One region of the Bradyrhizobium sp. USDA 376 genome, then DNA from elsewhere that is predicted to be linked to it. Evidence: riboswitches for the same ligand, from Rfam matches in the RefSeq annotation. Region 1 holds a riboswitch; each other region holds the start of a gene.
The links. A riboswitch is a leader RNA that binds a small molecule or an ion and turns the genes downstream of it on or off. The one in region 1 is predicted to bind cobalamin.
Positions count from the first base shown of each region.

Region 1 (6,011 bases):
AACGAGGGCTGTCGTGGTCGGGCAGCGACGTTGCGGGCGCGCTGATCGCGAGCGCCGCGATCGCCACCGCCTTCGCGGCCTTCTTCAACGAGATCGACCTGCTGCTCACGCCAACCGTCCCCTGCGTCGCCTGGCCGTACACCCAGCTCGGACCCGATACGATCGGCGGCCGCGCGGCGAGCCCGCGCGCGCATGCCGTGTTCACGCCGTTCGTCAATCACGCCCGCCTGCCGGCGATCTCGCTTCCCTGCGGGGCCGACGCAAACGGGCTTCCCTTCGGCCTCCAGATCATCGCCCGCCGCGGACAGGACCGCACGCTGCTGCGCGCCGCCCGGCAGATCGAGGCGCAGTTGCGGGCGTAGTTTTGGGGCAGCGGGACCGTTTCGGAATAATCGCAATATACCCCTGTTTTGCCCGACGGGTCAAATCGCGGCGACGCCTCGGTAAGCCGTTGATTTCATTATCACCGGCTACTGTGCATGGGGTTGTTTTCGCACTTCTTGTTTGATCGGGCGTCCCTAGCTTGCAAAAGTCCGACGCAGCCGCCGCCAACCAATGACGATTCCGGTAATCGAGAACACCAGCCCGAGCACACAGAGGCCGACGATCAGCACATCGCGCCAACGCGGATGCGCCATGAGGATTGGGAAATCGAGCGTGTGGAGCGCGCTATAGACCCAGCGATAGGCCCGCCGCGAGGCATCCAGCCTTTGCAGCACACGGCCGTCGGCAGCGTCGATGTCGAACCAGACATCGCCGCAGCGGGAACGATAGACGGTCGCCCCGGGGACGATGGACTGTGCGGGATAATCGTCGTTATCGGCAAGAACGAGCGGCGCACCGCATCCTGTCGCAAGCCGCGCCATCAGTCTCTCGATCTCCTGCGCGCTGAGGCCCGGCGATCGCTCACCGTCCGGCCGCACCACAACCTGATTGTCGAGACCGATCCGCTCGCGTCGATAGAGCTTGCCGTCGAATGCAAACCATTCGACTTCGCGGGCCAAGGACGACATCGGCTTCCGATCGGGCGACGAGGCCGTCGCCCAGTCCGGCAAAGCATCGATCACGCCGGCTTCGACTGACGTCAACTGCCCGCGCGAAAACAGCCGGCCGTGGTCCATCGAGAGCCAGCCGCTGAAGATCCAGGTCAGCACGAAGACGGTCGCGACGAGACCGACGATGTGATGCAGCGCGTGCCAGCCGCGATAAGGCGACGAGAGTTGGCGTCCCTGCATCTTGACCCGCACGATCCCGAGCACCGCACCCAGCAGGGCTGCGATCAGGGCCAGCAGCGACAGCGTCCAGACCACGCCGTCCCATAGCGCCCAATTGCTCCTGAGGACCGTCGGATAGATCCAGTGCAAGACACTGCCGGCGAGATTCCAGCCACGCTCGTTTCGCGTCGTGTCCAGCACGACTTCGCCGGTGCGCGACGAGACGTAGACCTCCGTGCCGGCGGCATCGCCGAGGTCGACGCGAAACAAGGGCCGGTGGCGATCAAAGCCGTTCGGCACGCTCCATTGGTCGTAGTCAGCGTATGCAACGACAACCGCGCGCGCGGCGTCGAACCCGCGTTGACGCGCATGAGCCCGCGCGATGGCGAGTGCGACCTCGGGCGACCGCACTGAGGCATCCTGCCCGTCAGCGGCACGAACCGCGCGCAGGCGCGAGGGTCCCGACACGATGTAGACCGGCCCGTCGCTCCGCTGAAGCAACCGCAGGCGTGTAGCATCGGCGATCCCGCTCGCGGCCACCGCATCGGCAACGCTGATCCGCACCTCGCCACGATCCACCGGCGCGAGGCCGGCAACCCGCTCCGCTTCCGCCAGCGACGGAAACGGAACGAAGTGCATCACGATCCCCGTCGCGAACCACATCGCGAACAGCAGGCAGAACGCGATCCCGAGCCAGCGGTGCAGCAGGACGATCGCGCCCATCATGTGGTCAGCGCCCTACCATTTGAACGCCGCCGAGATCTCGTAGGTGCGCGGCGCGCCCAAGAGGATCTGGTCGGGATAGAACGGATCGCCCCAGATCGCGTAGCGCTTGTCGGTGAAGTTGCGCACCCGGAAGGTCAGGCGCGCCTGGTCGACGGCATTGAAGACGGTCTTCGGGATATCGACGAACGCATAGACGTCGCCGACCGTGTAGGCGTTCATCGTCACCGTGTTGGCGTCGGTGTTGTAGCGATCGCCGACGTGCCGGCCGACGATGCCGAGCTCCACCGGCCACGGCGTGAAGAACCGGTACGATGCACCGGCATTCGCGACGATGCGCGGCACGTTCGGCGGCGTGTTGCCCGAGAACGATCCGCCGGCGAAATTGTAGTCGGCATAGCGCGCATCGACATAGGCGATGTTGCCCCACAGCCGCAAAGGCTCGATCGGCCGCACCGCGGCGGCGAGCTCGACGCCCTTCGATTCCTCTCGCCCGGCGATGTTGAGCGCCTGCCCGCCGGCCGCAGCATAGACGTTCTTGCGCAGGATGTCGTAGGCCGAGAACGACCACTCCGCCCGGTTGTCCCAGAACAGATGCTTGACGCCCGTCTCGTAGATGCGCGACGTCGTCAGGTCGAGCGGCTGGGTCGGCAACAGCAGGAAGATGTTGTTGGCGGAAACGTCGGCGCCGGTCGCGTACTGGCTGAAGAAGGTCAGGCCGGGCATGGCCTCCCAGGTGTAGCCGATGCGTCCCGTCACCGGCGCCCAGTCCTTGGTGAACGGAAAGCCCGCGTTCACCAGGCCGTTGACGTCGGTCGAGTTGCGGTCGAGCCCGATATGCTCGACGCGCAGACCGCCGATCAGCGCGAAGGTCCGCGTCAGCTTCAGCCGATCCTCGAACGACAGCGCCTCGTTGTCGATACGCGCGGTCTGCTGCTTGGTCGTGAGCAGGCCGTAGAAACCGCGGTCAGGATTGACCAGCGACACGGAGTCGCCCGGAAAATTCGCTGCCCCCGGCCGGACGAAATCGAGGTAACTCGACGACAGCGTCGTGACCATCCGGTTGTCGAAGCCTGCAATGTTCGTATCCCAGATCAGGTCGGTGATGTTGCCGACCAGCCGCTGGCTATGCGCGACATAGAAGCGCTCGCGATCGACCAGGTTCGTACCGGAGTTGAATGCCTCGATCTCGTTGTTGAACCACGACCGCTCCGCGCCATAGCCATAGGCCTGGCTCTTCAGCGTCAGGTCAGGCGCCAGCTTCAGCTCGAAGCCGCCGCGCAGCCAGACCTCCTGCGCCACGTTGCGGTTGTCGAGAACGTTGTAATTGGTGTTGAAGGTGCGGTCGTCGATCGTGACGGCCCCGAGGTCGGTTCTGTTGAAGTAGGTGCCCGAGACAATCCCTGCCGTCGCATGTGATCCGCTGAAGGCGACCGGCACCAGCGGCGCGCCCCAATAGGCCTTTCCGCGATCCTCGCGATACTCGATCGCGCCCCAGACCTTGAGACTGTCGGAGACGCGGTAGTTCAGCTGGCCCGAGACATCGAGCGTCTTGGTATAGGTGTCGTCGACAAAACCGTTGAGCGAGGAGCGGCTGATGTCGAAGCGGTAGTCGAGGCCTTGAACGTTGGTGCTGCCGCCCGAGCCGTAATGCGCACGGAACGAGTTCAGGGAGTCGTACGAGAAGTCCGCTTCGTTGCGGATCGCTCCGGTGTGCGGCTGCTTGGTGACGAGGTTGATCGCGCCGCCGGCGGCGCCCTCGCCCGAGATAAGCGAGGCCGGGCCCTTCAAAAATTCCACGGCCTCCAGATTGGCCGTGTCCATGATCCGCGAGGTCATGTTCTGCGGGCCGATCTTGATGCCGTTGTAGAGCGTGTTGATCTGGCTGTTGGTGAAGCCGCGCATCGAGAAGCCCGCCGGCTCCCCCGGCGCGTCGCCGGAGGTGACGCCGACCGCGCCCTGGGCCACCTCGGACACGGTGCGATAGCCCTGCTCGCGCATGGTCTGGGCCGAGATGACTTCGACGGTCGCCGGTATCTCCCGCACGGTCAGGCCGAGCCGCGAGGCGCTTTCGGCCACCGCATTGGTGTTGAGCGGCGTCTGCGCCGCCGCAGCTGGCACGGCGGGCTTGGGCGCCACGGATGCGGGCACCGGCCTGCGCGCTGCCGCGCGGCGCGCTATCTGGGCCTCCCGGGCAGCCGGCTTGACCGGCTTGCGGGATTGCGGTGGCGAGACCTCCACGGGCGGGAGCGGCTCGCGGGCCTGCTGCGCCAGCGCGGCGGGCAGATCGAGAGCGGCAAGGGATGTGAACGCGGCGGAAGCGAGCAGAACGCTGCGCGGTCGTACAATACGGATAGAAGAAGACACGGTCTTGGACCTCGGTATGACGTCAGTGGCACGTCACAGCGAACGAGGTCTCACCCTGGGCTTGTCAGCCTTCCGATGAAGCCGAATGTCTGTACTCCCCGACCGACATCTTCGCGTGTGACCACGGCTGACGGCAGGTCTCCTGGCTCGCGGGTCACGACCGCTTCGTCGCCTTCCCGGGACCGAGGACCCAGTGGCTTCTGACGAAGGATTATCCGCTCACAGTTGCGGGGGCAGCCACGGCATTGGGGACAACGTCCCCGCACCGCATTCCCTTTTCATCCCCTCTCGGGGAAACCGTCGCGAGCATCTAGGATTACCAGCAAGACAGAGTCAATGTACCAGTTGCGGCGTTATTGCCACAGCGACCAACTTCCTTGGAGATTTGCATGGAAGGCGCGACCTTCCTCTGGCTGATCCGACATGCACCCGTCGACGGCGTCAAAGGGACGATCCATGCCGCCGATGCACCGGCGGACCTGACCGATCGCGCGCAGCTCGAAGCGCTGCGGCCGCGCTTGCCGCGGGATGCTGCGAGCTATGCGAGCCCTTCCCGGCGCACGGTAGAGACGGCGCGCGCGCTGGGGCTCGAACCGGAACTGGTGGACGAATTCGGCGAACAGGATTTCGGCGGCTGGACCGGCCGGCGACATGACGAACTGGCAGCGAGCGGCGGCGAGGCCTACGTACAATTCTGGAGCGATCCCGCACACCAGAGACCACCGGGCGGCGAGAGCTTTGAGGATCAGGTCGCGCGCGTCCGACTCGGACTGTCGCGGATCGGAGCCGGATCGGCAACGCTCGTCGTGCATTCAGGCACGATCCGCGCCGCGCTGTGCATCGCGCTCGATCTGACACCGGAAGCGGCGTTGCGCTTCGTGATCGATCCGCTGTCGCTGACCCGGATCGACCGGCTCGCGACCGGCTGGCGGGTGGTCTCCGTCAATCAGCGGATCAGCTAGGCCGATCCGGCACGTTGGCCTGCGCAAAAGTCGCCATGCCATTGTGGAGCGCGCAGGCCGACCGCACCAGCGGCAACGCGATGGCGGCGCCCGATCCTTCGCCGAGCCTGAGATCGAGGCTGATCAGCGGTTGCACGTTCAGCGCGCGAAGCACGAGGCGATGTCCCTGCTCCGCCGATTGATGCGAGGGCAGCAGGAACGGCTGGCACGACGGATTGAGCCGCACCGCCGCCAGCGCCGCGACCGACACGATGAAGCCGTCGATCAACACAGGGATGCGGCGCTGCGCAGCCGCAATGATGGCGCCCGCGATCGCCGCGATCTCGAGACCGCCGACGGCACACAGGATCTTTTCGGGCGGCGCGCCCGCAACGCCATGGCGCGCAATCGCGGCATCGATCACGCGCGCCTTGTGCGCGCGACCGGCGGCGTCGACACCGGTGCCGCTGCCTGCGATCTCCTCGGCACTGATGCCGAGCAGGCTCGCCGCAATCGCCGCGGAGGTCGTGGTGTTGCCAATGCCCATCTCGCCGAAGATCAGAAGGTCAGGCCGGCTAGCCTCGGCGCGCGCAACCGCGCGCTGGCCGGCTTCGAAGGCGAAGGCCAGCTCCGCAGGCGTGAGCGCAGCTTCGACGCTGAAATCGCGCGTGCCGTGACGCGGCTTGTCGGTGATGATATCAGGCATCGCCGCCGCCAGCGTGCCGGCGTCAACGACTTCCAGGTTTGAACCCAGCTCGCGCGCCAG
Region 1 is NZ_JBSSGN010000001.1:5,058,208-5,064,218, reverse strand. It holds gene ACVJ19_RS23620 (amidase) at 1-362, shown strand, start outside; gene ACVJ19_RS23615 (PepSY domain-containing protein) at 519-1,940, opposite strand; gene ACVJ19_RS23610 (TonB-dependent receptor) at 1,953-4,304, opposite strand; cobalamin riboswitch at 4,420-4,621, opposite strand; gene ACVJ19_RS23605 (histidine phosphatase family protein) at 4,694-5,266, shown strand; gene cobT (nicotinate-nucleotide--dimethylbenzimidazole phosphoribosyltransferase) at 5,259-6,011, opposite strand, start outside.

Region 2 (6,011 bases), 1.7 Mb from region 1:
CAAAGCTCCTCAAGCAGATCGACGCACAGCAGATGGCGGAGGCCCGCGCCACGCTCGAGCATATCGACGCGCTGCGCGACCAATTCAACCAGAAGATCGACGCCATCCGTGGCGACATGCTCAAGCAGGTCTTTGCCTCCACGGCGACGGTGATTGGCCGTCAACATCAGGCGATCCTCATCTCGGGCCTGGTCACCGTCCTCGCCGCCGTCGTGGGATTTGTCTTTGCGCTGCTGGTCTCGAGCGGCATTACCCGCCCGGTGCGGCTCCTGCTGGCCGGCACCCGCGAGGTCGAGGCGGGCCACTTCGACAAGCCAATCACCGTCTCCACGCGGGACGAGATCGGCGAGCTCGCCGCCGCCTTCAACCGCATGATCGAGCAACTCCGCCACAACGAGCGCATCCGCGAGACTTTTGGCCGCTACATCGATCCCAAGGTGGTGCAGGGCCTGATCGAGCGGCCGGAGGTCGCCATCGACGGCCAGCGCCGGGTGATGACCATCATGTTCTGCGACATGAGCGGCTTCACCTCGATGAGCGAGGGCATGACCCCGCGCGGCCTCGTCAAGGTGATGAACCACTATTTCACGGTCATGTCCGCTCCCGTGAGGAACAATCGCGGCGTGATCGACAAATATATCGGCGACGCCATCATGGCCTATTGGGGCCCGCCCTTCATCGAAGGGGACGAGCCGGCGCTGCTCGCCGGCCTTGCCGCCGTCGAGATGGCCGATGAGGTGCCCGCGCTGCAGAAGCAGCTGCCGGATCTGCTCGGCATCCGCGCCATGCCCGCACTGTGCGACCTGCGGATCGGCATTGCCACCGGCGAGGTCCTGACCGGCAGCATCGGCTCCGAGTTGATGATGAGCTTCACCGTGATGGGCGATGCCGTGAACCTCGCCTCGCGGCTCGAGGCCGTCAACAAGGTCTACGGCACCCGCATCCTGATCGCGCAGGCGACGGCGGATGCGATCGGCGCGCATCTCGAGCTGCGCGAGATCGATCGTCTCGCGGTCGCCGGCCAGAGCGCGCCGCAGGCGATCTTCGAGGTGATCGGCAGGGCAGGCGCGCTGACGGAGGCGCAAGCGAGCCTGCGAGAGCATTATGCCGAAGGTCTTGCCGCCTATCGCACCTGCCGCTTCGCCGAAGCCCGTGCCGCCTTCAACGCGGCGCTCGAAGCTGTGCCTGGCGATGGTCCCTCGCGCACGCTGCTCGATCGCATCGCGCAGTTGGAGGCCAATCCGCCGGAGGAGGGCTGGGACGGCGCCTGGCGGTTGGAGCAGAAATAGGTAGCGGCATCCTCTTCTCGCCGCCTGCGCCGACGAAAATTGATGCTACCCCATAACCATGTTCGCCGTGACCTATTTCCGGGGCTTAGGCTCATTGGTCCTTGTGGCGTTTGATGGGGACACGCCGATGACAGAACTTGAGGACAGGCTGGAACGGTTCGAGACGCTCACGGCCGAATGCGAGCTGATCGCCAAGCTCGCCACCGACAGCACCAAGCGCGCATTCTATCTGAAACTGTCAGAACAGTACCGCCAACTCGCGGTGGACATGCGGCAGGTGATCGCGACGAAAACTGCGGCCTGACGCCGGCTGCAATCCGTTTTTAATCTTTGGCGCGCATCCTCCAGGGATGCGAGCGCGGGGCTTCCACGGTTGCTCGCGGTGGGAATGCAGGGGTCCGTTGCGGTGCAACGTGCCTCGCTGACGTCGCTTTGCCACTCTCTACAGGGCAATCCCATGCGCCTTCTTGCAGTCCTTGTTCTCGCGCTCGCAATGGCAGCCTGCAACCAGGAACAGGACATCACCGGGTCGACCTCGACCTGCCCGATGCGGAACTACAGCTCGTACAATGCGCGCGACATGAACCAGTGCGTGGCCGCCTGCAAGGCGTGCGACCACGGCACCACGGTCACCTGCACCACCTCCTGCACCCTCAAGGGCGCGCACTGAGCCTTTCAGCCGGATGCCGGCGGATCGGGAACAGCGAGTCCGTTGGCGCCGCACGGCATGAGGCGGGCGGTGCTTGGGCACCGGAACGATTCACATGGGTTAATCATTGAAGGAGCGGGCAGGACGCGGAGTCCGATGGAATGGGTATGCTCGATCCCGGGCGGTTTCTGGTGTCTTGCTCGCAATGCGAGGCCTGGCCGATGGCCGCCAATGTGAAACGTTCGAGCTGGTCGGCGTCCCCGCATGAGGTTCGCTTCGTGTGCCCGCGCTGTCGCCGCGAGGAGACCGCGATCGTTTCTGCCTCCGGCGAGTTGACGCCAATCCGGCGCGTCGACGTTCCGCCGCGCGACGTGGCTGCGGCCTGGGCTCAGGCGCAGCGTCCGAGAGGCCGGACCTAGACGGCCGACACATCGCTCGCTTGCGTTTTGGAACCCGGCCGGTCACCGAAGCGTTTCCGCCTCCGACATCAACGCGATCGAGGCTGTGCGAATGATCAGCGAGCATTTCGACACCCGCACCCGCATCAACATGAAGCTGGCACTGGACCGGGTCTGCCGCAATCGCCCCGACGGCGAGGACCACGACTTCCGCAGATCGGTCGCTGAAAACATCATCCGCTGTGCGCTGGCAGGCCGCACCGGCATCGGCCAGCTCGTCGACGCCGGCGAGCGGGCGATGATCAGGACGCAGGCGGAGCGGGAGCCGGTGTGATCGTGTTCGCCTGACGTTCGGGCTCATCGTTCGACCGGTCGATTGACTCAACCTGCGAACGCCCCGTAGATTGATCGGTGACGGTTCTCCTCATGGAGATCAAAAGGGAACGTGGTGCGGGATTTTCCCAAAACCACGGCTGCCCCCGCAACTGTAAGCGGTGAATCTTTCGTCATATGCCACTGGGAATCTCGGTCCTGGGAAGGCGACGTAGAGGTAACGACCCGCGAGCCAGGAGACCTGCCGTCAGCCGTGGTCACACGCGAAGATGTCGGTCGGGGAGTACAGACATTAGCTTCACACGAGCAATCCATCGCTCCGCGTGAAACCTCGTTCGCTGTGACGTGCCACTGACGTCATACCGAGGTTACAACTGTGTCCCGCATTGTCTCTGCCGCCAGGCGCCTCAGCGCCGGCCTTGTCGCATCCATTTACCTCCATTCGCTCGATCTCTCCGTCGCCCGGGCGCAGCAGGCTGCCAACGAGCAGCTGCCGCCGGTCGAGGTGACCAACTCCGACGATCAGAACCGCACCCGCGCCAGGGCGACGGGCGATGGCGACGTGGTGAGGAGGCGTGCGCCGTCGAGCGGCGCCGGCTCATCCGGCTCCGGCAATGCGGCTGCCGCCAGCAACGGGGGTATCGTCGGGGCCGCTACGACCGTCATCACGGCCACGGACATCGCGCATTCGCCGTCGCAGACCCTTGCCGAGATCATCGCAACGCAAGTAGCGGGCGCCCAGATCACGACGCTCTATGGCGGCCCGATCGGCGCCAGGACCAGCGTCGACCTGCGCGGCTTCGGCGCTTTTGCGACCGCCAACACGCTGGTGCTGGTCAACGGCCGGCGGCTGAACGACATCGACATGGCGCAGGTGGACCTCTCCACCATCCCGCTCAATTCCGTCGAGCGCATCGAAATCACGCGCGGCAATTCGGGCGCGGTGCTTTACGGCGACAACGCAGTCGGTGGCGTGATCAACATCGTCACCAAGAACGGCATCGGCGGACCGCCCGTGACCGCGCGCATCGAGGCCGGCTTTGGCTTGTTCAATACGAAGCTTGGCAACATCTCGACCTCGCTCAATTCCGGTCCATGGTCGACCTCGTTTTACGGCAACACCGTCAAGACCGACGGCTACCGCGACAACAATCGCTATTCCCAGGAGAACGGCGTCGGCAATCTGAACTATACGACACCTGGCCTCTCCGCGTTCCTGACCGTGACAGGCGACAATCAGGAGCTGCGACTGCCGGGTGGCCGCACCGTCGATCCCTCGATCGGCGTCGACGAGCTCGCAACCAATCGGAAGGGGACCAGCACGCCCTTCAACTACGCCAACCAGCAGGGGTTTAGCGCGACAGCGGGCTTCACCAAGACTTTGGTCAACGGCGTCGATCTCATCGTCGATGGCGGCGTACGCGACAAGAAGCAGCAGAGCGCGTTCTTCTCCAGCCCAACGCCGGTTCCTGCACTCTTCACGTCAACCTATGTCGATGCCGGTCTGACGACATGGTCGATCACGCCGCGCCTCAGCGTGAAGAGCCTGCTGCTGGGGATGCCGTCGCAGCTCTTGACCGGCATCGATTATTACGATGCGAACTTTCAGCAGAACCGCGGCGCCGGGCAGGGGCTCGCGCCCTGGCACAATTACGCGCTGAGACAGCAGACGGTTGCGGGCTATTTTCAGCACACATTGAGTGTGCTGCCCACGACCGACATCTCCTACGGCGCGCGGATGCAGAATGTCAGTCTCTCCGCACGCGACAATTTCGACCCGGCGGCACCCTTCAACACCGATATCGGCGCGCTCCCGCTGCGGAGCGATGAGACCCAATACGCGCTGCATCTCGGCGCGGAGCATCGCCTCAACGACATGGTCTCGCTGTTCGGCCGTGCGGCGCGCGCATTCCGCACGCCTGACGTGGACGAGCGCGTGTCGTCGGGCCCGTCGTTCGATCCCTTCACCTTCGCTCCGATCCCGCAAACCTTCCAGCTCAAGACCCAGACCTCGCAAGACATCGAGGGCGGGCTGCGCATCAAAGGGGGCGGGCTGCAGTTGCAGAGCAGCCTCTATCTGATGGACCTCGCCAACGAGATCCATTTCAGCCCGATTCTGTTCTACAACACCAATCTCGATCCGACCCGCCGCTACGGCTCGGAAACCAGTCTGTCCTATCGCGTCAACGACGAGCTGCTGCTGCGCTCCGGCATGGCCTATACGCGGGCCGTCTTCCGCGGAGGCGTCTGGGCCGGCAACGACGTGCCGCTGGTGTCGCGCTACACCGCGAGTGCGGGTCTCACATGGAACATCTGGCAGAACTACGTGGTGCTCGACGCCACCGCACGCTTCTGGAGCGAGCGGCGCATGGACAACGACCAGGCGGGAACCCAGAAGCCGATCCCTGCCAACGCCACGATCGACCTCAAGCTCAGCGGTCAATATGAGCGCTATTTCTGGTCCCTCAGCGTCAACAATGTGCTGAACGCGCTCTACTACGACTATGCGATCGCCAGCACCTTCACCGGCGGCCGCTTTAGCGCGTACCCGCTGCCCGGCCGCACCTATCTGCTCAAGGCCGGTGCCACGTTCTGATCCCCGGTGGGGCTGTCACATGCTCCCGAATGTACTAGAATTCGAAACGAAGGAGATTACCAATGGCTCTCGACATCCTGCCGTCTCAAGGCGACCGTTTCCGGCTTTATCCGGTCACGCCGCGCCTCGCGCCGATGTTCTGCTTTGCGCTGCTGTCGGGAGCATGCGCGCTGGCAAGCTTCGCGCTGGCCTGCGCAACACCGTTTGCCGCGTTCGCCGTCGTGGCGGCGGCGATGCTGCCGATGCGACCGGCGCTGCTCGTCGTCTCCAGTGCTTGGCTGGTGAACCAGGGCATCGGCTTCGGTCTGCTGCACTATCCGGTCGATGGCAGCACTCTCGCCTGGGGTTTTGTGATCGGTGCCGCTGCGCTGGTTGCGACCGCGGTCTCGTCCGCCGTGCTCCGTGCGCTGCCGCAGGGGCGCGTGCCGCTGATGCTGGCGATAACGCTCGTCGCCGCCTATGCGGCCTATGAGCTGGCGCTGTTTTCCGCGACACCGTTGCTTGGCGGAGAGGGTGCCTTCACCACGGCCATCGTCACGCGGATCGGGCTGACCAGCGCCCTCTGGCTCGCCGGCCTCGTTGCCGCCTGCGAGGTCGTCCGCCTGGTCGATCCGTTCCGCCGCAAGGCGATGTCGGCCTGAGCGGGCACGCATCCGGGCTACGGGACTCTCGTTGACCCGACGGGCAAAACACCCCGCGAGCTTGTCAACCCGCCGCTGCAGAAATATTCCACTTTACCGAAATTC
Region 2 is NZ_JBSSGN010000001.1:6,719,995-6,726,005, reverse strand. It holds gene ACVJ19_RS31290 (adenylate/guanylate cyclase domain-containing protein) at 1-1,289, shown strand, start outside; gene ACVJ19_RS31285 (hypothetical protein) at 1,417-1,593, shown strand; gene ACVJ19_RS31280 (hypothetical protein) at 1,747-1,959, shown strand; gene ACVJ19_RS31275 (hypothetical protein) at 2,449-2,670, shown strand; cobalamin riboswitch at 2,735-2,932, shown strand; gene ACVJ19_RS31270 (TonB-dependent receptor) at 3,046-5,265, shown strand; gene ACVJ19_RS31265 (hypothetical protein) at 5,328-5,906, shown strand.
Region 2: another riboswitch for cobalamin. It lies ahead of ACVJ19_RS31270 (TonB-dependent receptor); the one in region 1 lies ahead of ACVJ19_RS23610 (TonB-dependent receptor).

Region 3 (6,011 bases), 4.1 Mb from region 1:
CCCTCCACCTGAGGGGGAAATCCTCGCGGGCGGGCCGAACGGGCGATGCTGAACAAACCCGAACCCCGGAATGTTGTGTTTTGCAAAAAAGGAGACCGACTATGAAGCGCCGGCGCTCGCGGTGGAGTCAGGCGTTGAGGAGCAACCTTGTTCTGGTCGGCCACGGCTCCCAGCGGCAATCTTGCCGCTGCCGACGGTTCTGCGATGAAATTTCGCATTTCACACGAAAAGATGTGAAAAATCTTGTCTGGCTCGCTCTGACCGATTTAGAAGAAGACGCAATGGAGTTCAGCGTAGACGCCCGCGCATAACTTAGCTCCTTGCGCGAGCAAACCGCGCAAATCCGATGCCTTTTCCGCCCGGCAGGATGATCGTTGATGTCGACCAGGGCAGGTGGAGCACAGTTATAGAAGTGTTTTCCATGCTTCGAAATCCGGATCTATGACGTGCAGACGAATGGGTGCCAGATAAGCTAGGGCCGAGCCAGTCTGGTCCTCGACGTTCTTGCGTACGGCTCTGAGCTTCCCGGTCTGCACGCTCCGAAATGCGCAAGCGCCCAGCGGTATGCTGGGTTGCTACCGGTGAACGGTTTCCGGTAACTTCCTCGCCGGCTTCGTCTCAGCACTCATTTCCTGGTGCCTTCGACGTTGCTACGCAAACTGATGTCCTCACACCGGGTGGAGTGAAGGCGGGAAAACCACATCTCGCAAGCTCGTGCGCGCCGCTGACACTAGGCGGAACAAACGGAATCGCGCGGCCCGACCTTCTTGCGACGGGACGGACTGCTGCGAGAAAGGCACCCGGACCGTTGCGGATGCTAAAACAAAGCAAGTGTAGAGCGCGTATGTCTTGCAATAGGTTCGAGGCGCTCCGCCACTGCGGCAAGATGTTGCTCTGCGGCGGTTTACTCAGGCCTTGGCTCTCCTAAGTCTTCCTCTTCTTTTGGCTCGGTGCGTTGGAACCAGGAGCCAGGGGGAAATTTCGCGATGCGTTTGGCAAAGGAGGATTGTGGCTCCCAATCCTGTCCTTCTCTCTTCTCGAAAGTGATGACCCCGTTGTGTGTAAAATAACGTGGTCCTTGGATACTACAATTCACCAAGAGCAGAACGCGCCACACGCCACCCTTCTCGGCCGGTTTATCATTCCGCTTCGGTAAGTAGTCCACTCCAACTGGTTCAATGATAGTGCAGCGGCCCTGCCGCAGAAGATCGCCGAGCCGGCCTTGCGGGGTAGTCACAAAGTTGAAGTTGGCCGGATCATGCAGAAAGCGAAGATTTGCGTCCCTTTCGCCATCTGCGACTTCACTGGCGATTAGGGAGAGCGCCAGGGCGCGCCAGCCCAATTCCATCGGCTTCGCATAAGTCGACGCAAGTTCAAGCGTGCCGTCGAGGGCGATCTTCCAGGCGATAACGTACTGTTCGTCCGATTTGTTGTCCCGGTGTCTGGTCCACGAAACGAAAATAAAGTCGTTTTGGCCAAGTTCAACAACGCCCCACATTTGAGGCACGAACTGTGCCACCTTCGAGACATTGGAGATAATTTGTTCTATCGTCTCACCATCTTGCGCTCGCCAAGTTGACTTCAGTCGTTCGACAAGGGGACTGTCGCTGGCCCGAATATTATTGCTCATGGCAGCCGGCCAGGCGAGGCAGATTAAAAATCCGACCACGCTAAGCCATAGCGCGGGTCTTCCAGGCATTCTCTTCATAACCCTCGGCCTATCGCGTTTCATCCAAATATCTTGTGAAGCAGGCAACCTCGAACCTGCTATGCCATCGCAAGAAGTTTACGGGGATGCACCCGCTAGCTGTCCCGCGCGAGCAGGCGCTCCCCTCTATGTCATGCGCAGCTAACTTCCCCGGCAGCGACTGCGTCAATTGGCTGAGCTGGACCTGCCCAGAGGAGGAGACTGGGCATTCCGAGGGTCTGCATTCTTCGTGCCAGGCAATAGGCGGAAAATTTCACGGAGTTTGTGTCACTCTTGTCGACTTTCCGACCTTTGCATGTTTTCGATGTTTCTGTTTGGCGTATCCGCCGCAGCTTGTGCATCCATGTCCCGCACCGGATATTTAGCAGAAGAGTTGAACGCCTCGATGCCGGATGCCTGTGGACGGAAGTGGGTTTGCCGCCATTGAGCTGTGTGGTTCGCTATCGTGCCGCCCGCGTTCGAGCTGCGTGATTGCCAAGCACCAAGCCGGCTTGATCCCAGCTCTGAAGTCTGGGTGGCACGCAAATCAACCCCTCGCCAGTTGCTAAATTTCGCCACGTGCCTTGGCCTATTCGCCGCAGATCCTTTAGTTGAGCGAAGAGCTGGCTAGCTGAGGTGCTGGGCGAACCTCTGGAAATCGCAAAGCCGCATTGAAAGCGCTCTGATATAACGTCGGTACTCCCGCCGGCAGGCTGCTTCTGTCCCTTTCATCAATTTAGCGTGCGGCTCCGCCTCAAGGCAGCTCCGATGCTTATCCGGCATCTGAGAAGGATATGTCTGATTATGACATCTCTGATGAGAGAATGTTTCTAGATGGTGAAGTCACAGAGATGCACGGTCATTCGGCTAGCGGATGTCGCAGATTAGCTTGCACATAATCTGAGAGGTTGACGGAAGAGTTCTCCTGCCGATAATCCAAGTCGTCGAGGTTCTCCGGTTCCCATTGATCCGGAGCTAAGAGGGAAGCCGGTGCAAATGCCGGCTCTGCCCCCGCAACTGTGAGCGGCGAGCCGCTGTCCGACGATGTCGCTGAAGCCTGCACGGCTTCGGGAAGGCCGGACAGCAGCGATGACCAGCAAGCCAGGAGACCGGCCCCGACAATATATTGGTCCACGGGCGGGGTGTCTCGGTGGTGCGCCAAGCAGCCGTCGCACGCGCGACTTCTCCTGCCTGCGTCCGCCATGGCCTTTGTCCCCAACAGGGGTTAACGCTATGTCTCCTCTCTCTCTTCCAGTTGCTACGCTCGGAACGCCACGCATCGGCCCAAGGCGTGAGCTCAAGCTCGCTCTAGAAAGCTACTGGGCTGGAAAGATTAGTGAACAGCAGTTGCACGAAGACGCATTCGGCCTACGCGCAGCGAACTGGGCTCGTCAAAAATCGCTCGGCGTCACGATCATTCCGTCAAACGACTTCTCGCTGTATGATCAGGTGCTCGATACAAGCGTCATGGTTGGCGCAATCCCGGAGATCTACGCCGCGAACGGAGAATCCGTTTCGCTCCAAACGTACTTCGCCATGGCCCGCGGATCGCAATGCGGCGAGCAGGATGCGAGTTGCGCCCAGAGCCCGCGGGGATCTGGCGTGCCCGCGCAGGAAATGACCAAGTGGTTCGATACCAACTACCACTACATGGTTCCTGAGTTTTACCGGGGACAGGCGTTCAGACTGTGCTCTCGCAAACCCGTCGAAGAGTATGAGGAAGCGAGGGCTCTTGGCTTTCAGACCCGCCCTGTCCTGATCGGGCCGGTCACATTTTTAAAGCTCGGCAAGAGTACCGATAGTGCGTTCCAGCCCCTCTCTCTCCTCGATGATCTGATACCCGTCTATATCGACCTTCTGCATGAATTAGCCAAACGAGGGGCAAGTTGGGTTCAGTTTGACGAGCCCTGCCTGGTCCTTGATCTGGATGAGGCGGCGCGAAATTCGTTGCTGCACGCCTATAACCGGTTCGCAAAGGAGGGACCCGCTATCAAGATCATGCTTGCGAGCTATTTCGGCGCCCTAGGCGACAATCTGGATACTGCCTTGAGCCTGCCAATTTCCGGTCTGCACGTCGATTTGGTTCGAGCGCCAGAACTATTGGATCAGATCGTTGCTGACGGCCGAAGTGATCTCGTCATGTCGCTCGGTGTCATCGACGGCCGGAATGTGTGGCGGTCGAACTTGCCGTCGCTCCGTCAGCGGCTGAAGCCCTCGATTGCGAAGCTTGGCAGGCACCGTGTACAGCTCGCTCCATCCTGCTCGCTGCTTCACGTGCCGGTCGATGTTGAACTCGAGACCGGGCTCGCGTCCGACGTCAAGAGCTGGCTTGCTTTCTCGGTTCAGAAGATGCGTGAGCTTGCGATCCTGGCGCGGGTACTCGCAGGCGACCAGAATGTTGGGCTAGCTCTTGCCGAGTCGGAATGCGCTGCGACTGCCCGCCGGACCTCGCCGAAGATCCATAATGCCAACGTCGCTGTCCGAATGAGGGCGATCGATCAGACGATGCGCCAGCGCGCCACCCCGTTTGCCCGTCGTTCCGAGATCCAAAGGGAACGCTTTGGACTACCGGCTTTTCCCACCACGACGATAGGATCGTTTCCGCAGACCACAGCGGTGCGAAATGCTCGCGCGGCGCATGCGCGAGGTGCGATGAGCGAGGAGCAATACGACAGGTTCCTCAAAGAGGAGATAGCCCGCGCCGTACGTTGGCAGGAGGACATCGGTCTTGACGTCCTCGTTCATGGCGAATTCGAGCGTAATGACATGGTGCAGTACTTCAGCGAGCAACTCGCCGGCTTCGCATTTACAAGGAATGGATGGGTTCAGTCCTATGGTTCGCGCTGCGTTAGGCCCCCGATCCTGTTTGGCGATGTAGTGCGGCCGAAGCCGATCACCGTGGAATGGTGGCGCTACGCGCAATCACTAACTAGTAAGCCGATGAAGGCGATGTTGACCGGACCGGTGACGATCCTGAACTGGTCGTTTGTTCGCGATGATATTCCTAGAAGCGAGGTCTGCCGTCAGCTTGCGCTCGCGATGCGCGATGAAGTCCGCGATCTCGAGAATGCCGGTGCGGCGATGATACAGATCGACGAAGCTGCACTTCGCGAAGGATTGCCATTGCGCCGGTCGGACTGGAAGGCATATCTCGATTGGGCCGGAGATTGCTTCCGCATCTGCTCATCGGGCGTTACCGATCAAACGCAAATCCATACACATATGTGCTACTCAGAGTTTAACGACATCATCGGTGCGATCGCTGCAATGGATGCGGATGTCATTTCAATCGAGACGTCGCGATCGAAAATGGAGCTGCTGGATGCGTTCAGGAGGTACGAATATCCAAATCAAATCGGACCGGGCGTGTACGACATTCACTCTCCGCGCGTTCCCGAGACGGACGAAATGAAGGAGCTGATCGTGCTAGCTCGGACGCGCTTGCAGGATTCTCAGCTCTGGGTCAATCCGGACTGCGGCCTAAAAACGCGCAAATGGGAGGAGGTTCGGCCTGCGCTCGCCAACATGGTCGCTGCCGCGCGCGAACTGCGCGCTGCATCCGATCCGCAAATCCGTTGATCCCGAGCTCCGGTCTGTTCTCGACAAAGCTAATTGGGTTATGGTGATTTACGCTTTCCACATTATCGAGGCTATCCTTGCCGCTGACAAAATGCCCGGTCCACTTCGTGGACCGGGGAAGGTACGGTCTCGGAGAAAAGATGGTGACGCGTTACGCTAGTTTCGTCGGCCGCGGGAGAATTGCCGGCTGCTCGATCAAGGCGACGACATTCGCCGAAAATCTGCGACCCATTCAAGCAGAAGTGCCGCAGCTCAATCATGCCATGGTACGCGGCCGTCTAGGCTGTGATTTGTCGCTCATGGGCACGTTGGCAACGGCCGCGACAGCAATGAGAAAACTAATGCTTGACGGACACCGCAAGGCACCGGCGCGGATTCGGTCCGCTCGGAGATGCCGTCAGGCTCCCTCAATCAATCCACGCTAGATAGTTTCCGAAGAGAGGACGTCAAAGGCACTCCGTACCCCAACTCACGCCAATCCATTTGGAATAACGGCTATCCGGGCCAGATACGCCAATGCGTCGGCCGCACAGCGATTTGCTCTCCGGTATTCGCGTTGATCCATCCGCCGAAGATCCGGCGGCAAGGAAAGACCACCCGGTGAATTGAATTACCCTCGATCACGGCAATCTCCAGATCCTGATCGAAGGGCGGCGCCTTTCCAAGCTGCTCCCATGTCAGATCATTAGATGCTGGGCGGTGTTCATAGCTGCGGGGTGACAAATTCAGATAACCTTGTTAACAC
Region 3 is NZ_JBSSGN010000001.1:9,189,170-9,195,180, reverse strand. It holds gene ACVJ19_RS43195 (hypothetical protein) at 905-1,630, opposite strand; gene ACVJ19_RS43190 (hypothetical protein) at 1,976-2,266, opposite strand; cobalamin riboswitch at 2,618-2,819, shown strand; gene metE (5-methyltetrahydropteroyltriglutamate--homocysteine S-methyltransferase) at 2,921-5,266, shown strand.
Region 3: another riboswitch for cobalamin. It lies ahead of metE (5-methyltetrahydropteroyltriglutamate--homocysteine S-methyltransferase); the one in region 1 lies ahead of ACVJ19_RS23610 (TonB-dependent receptor).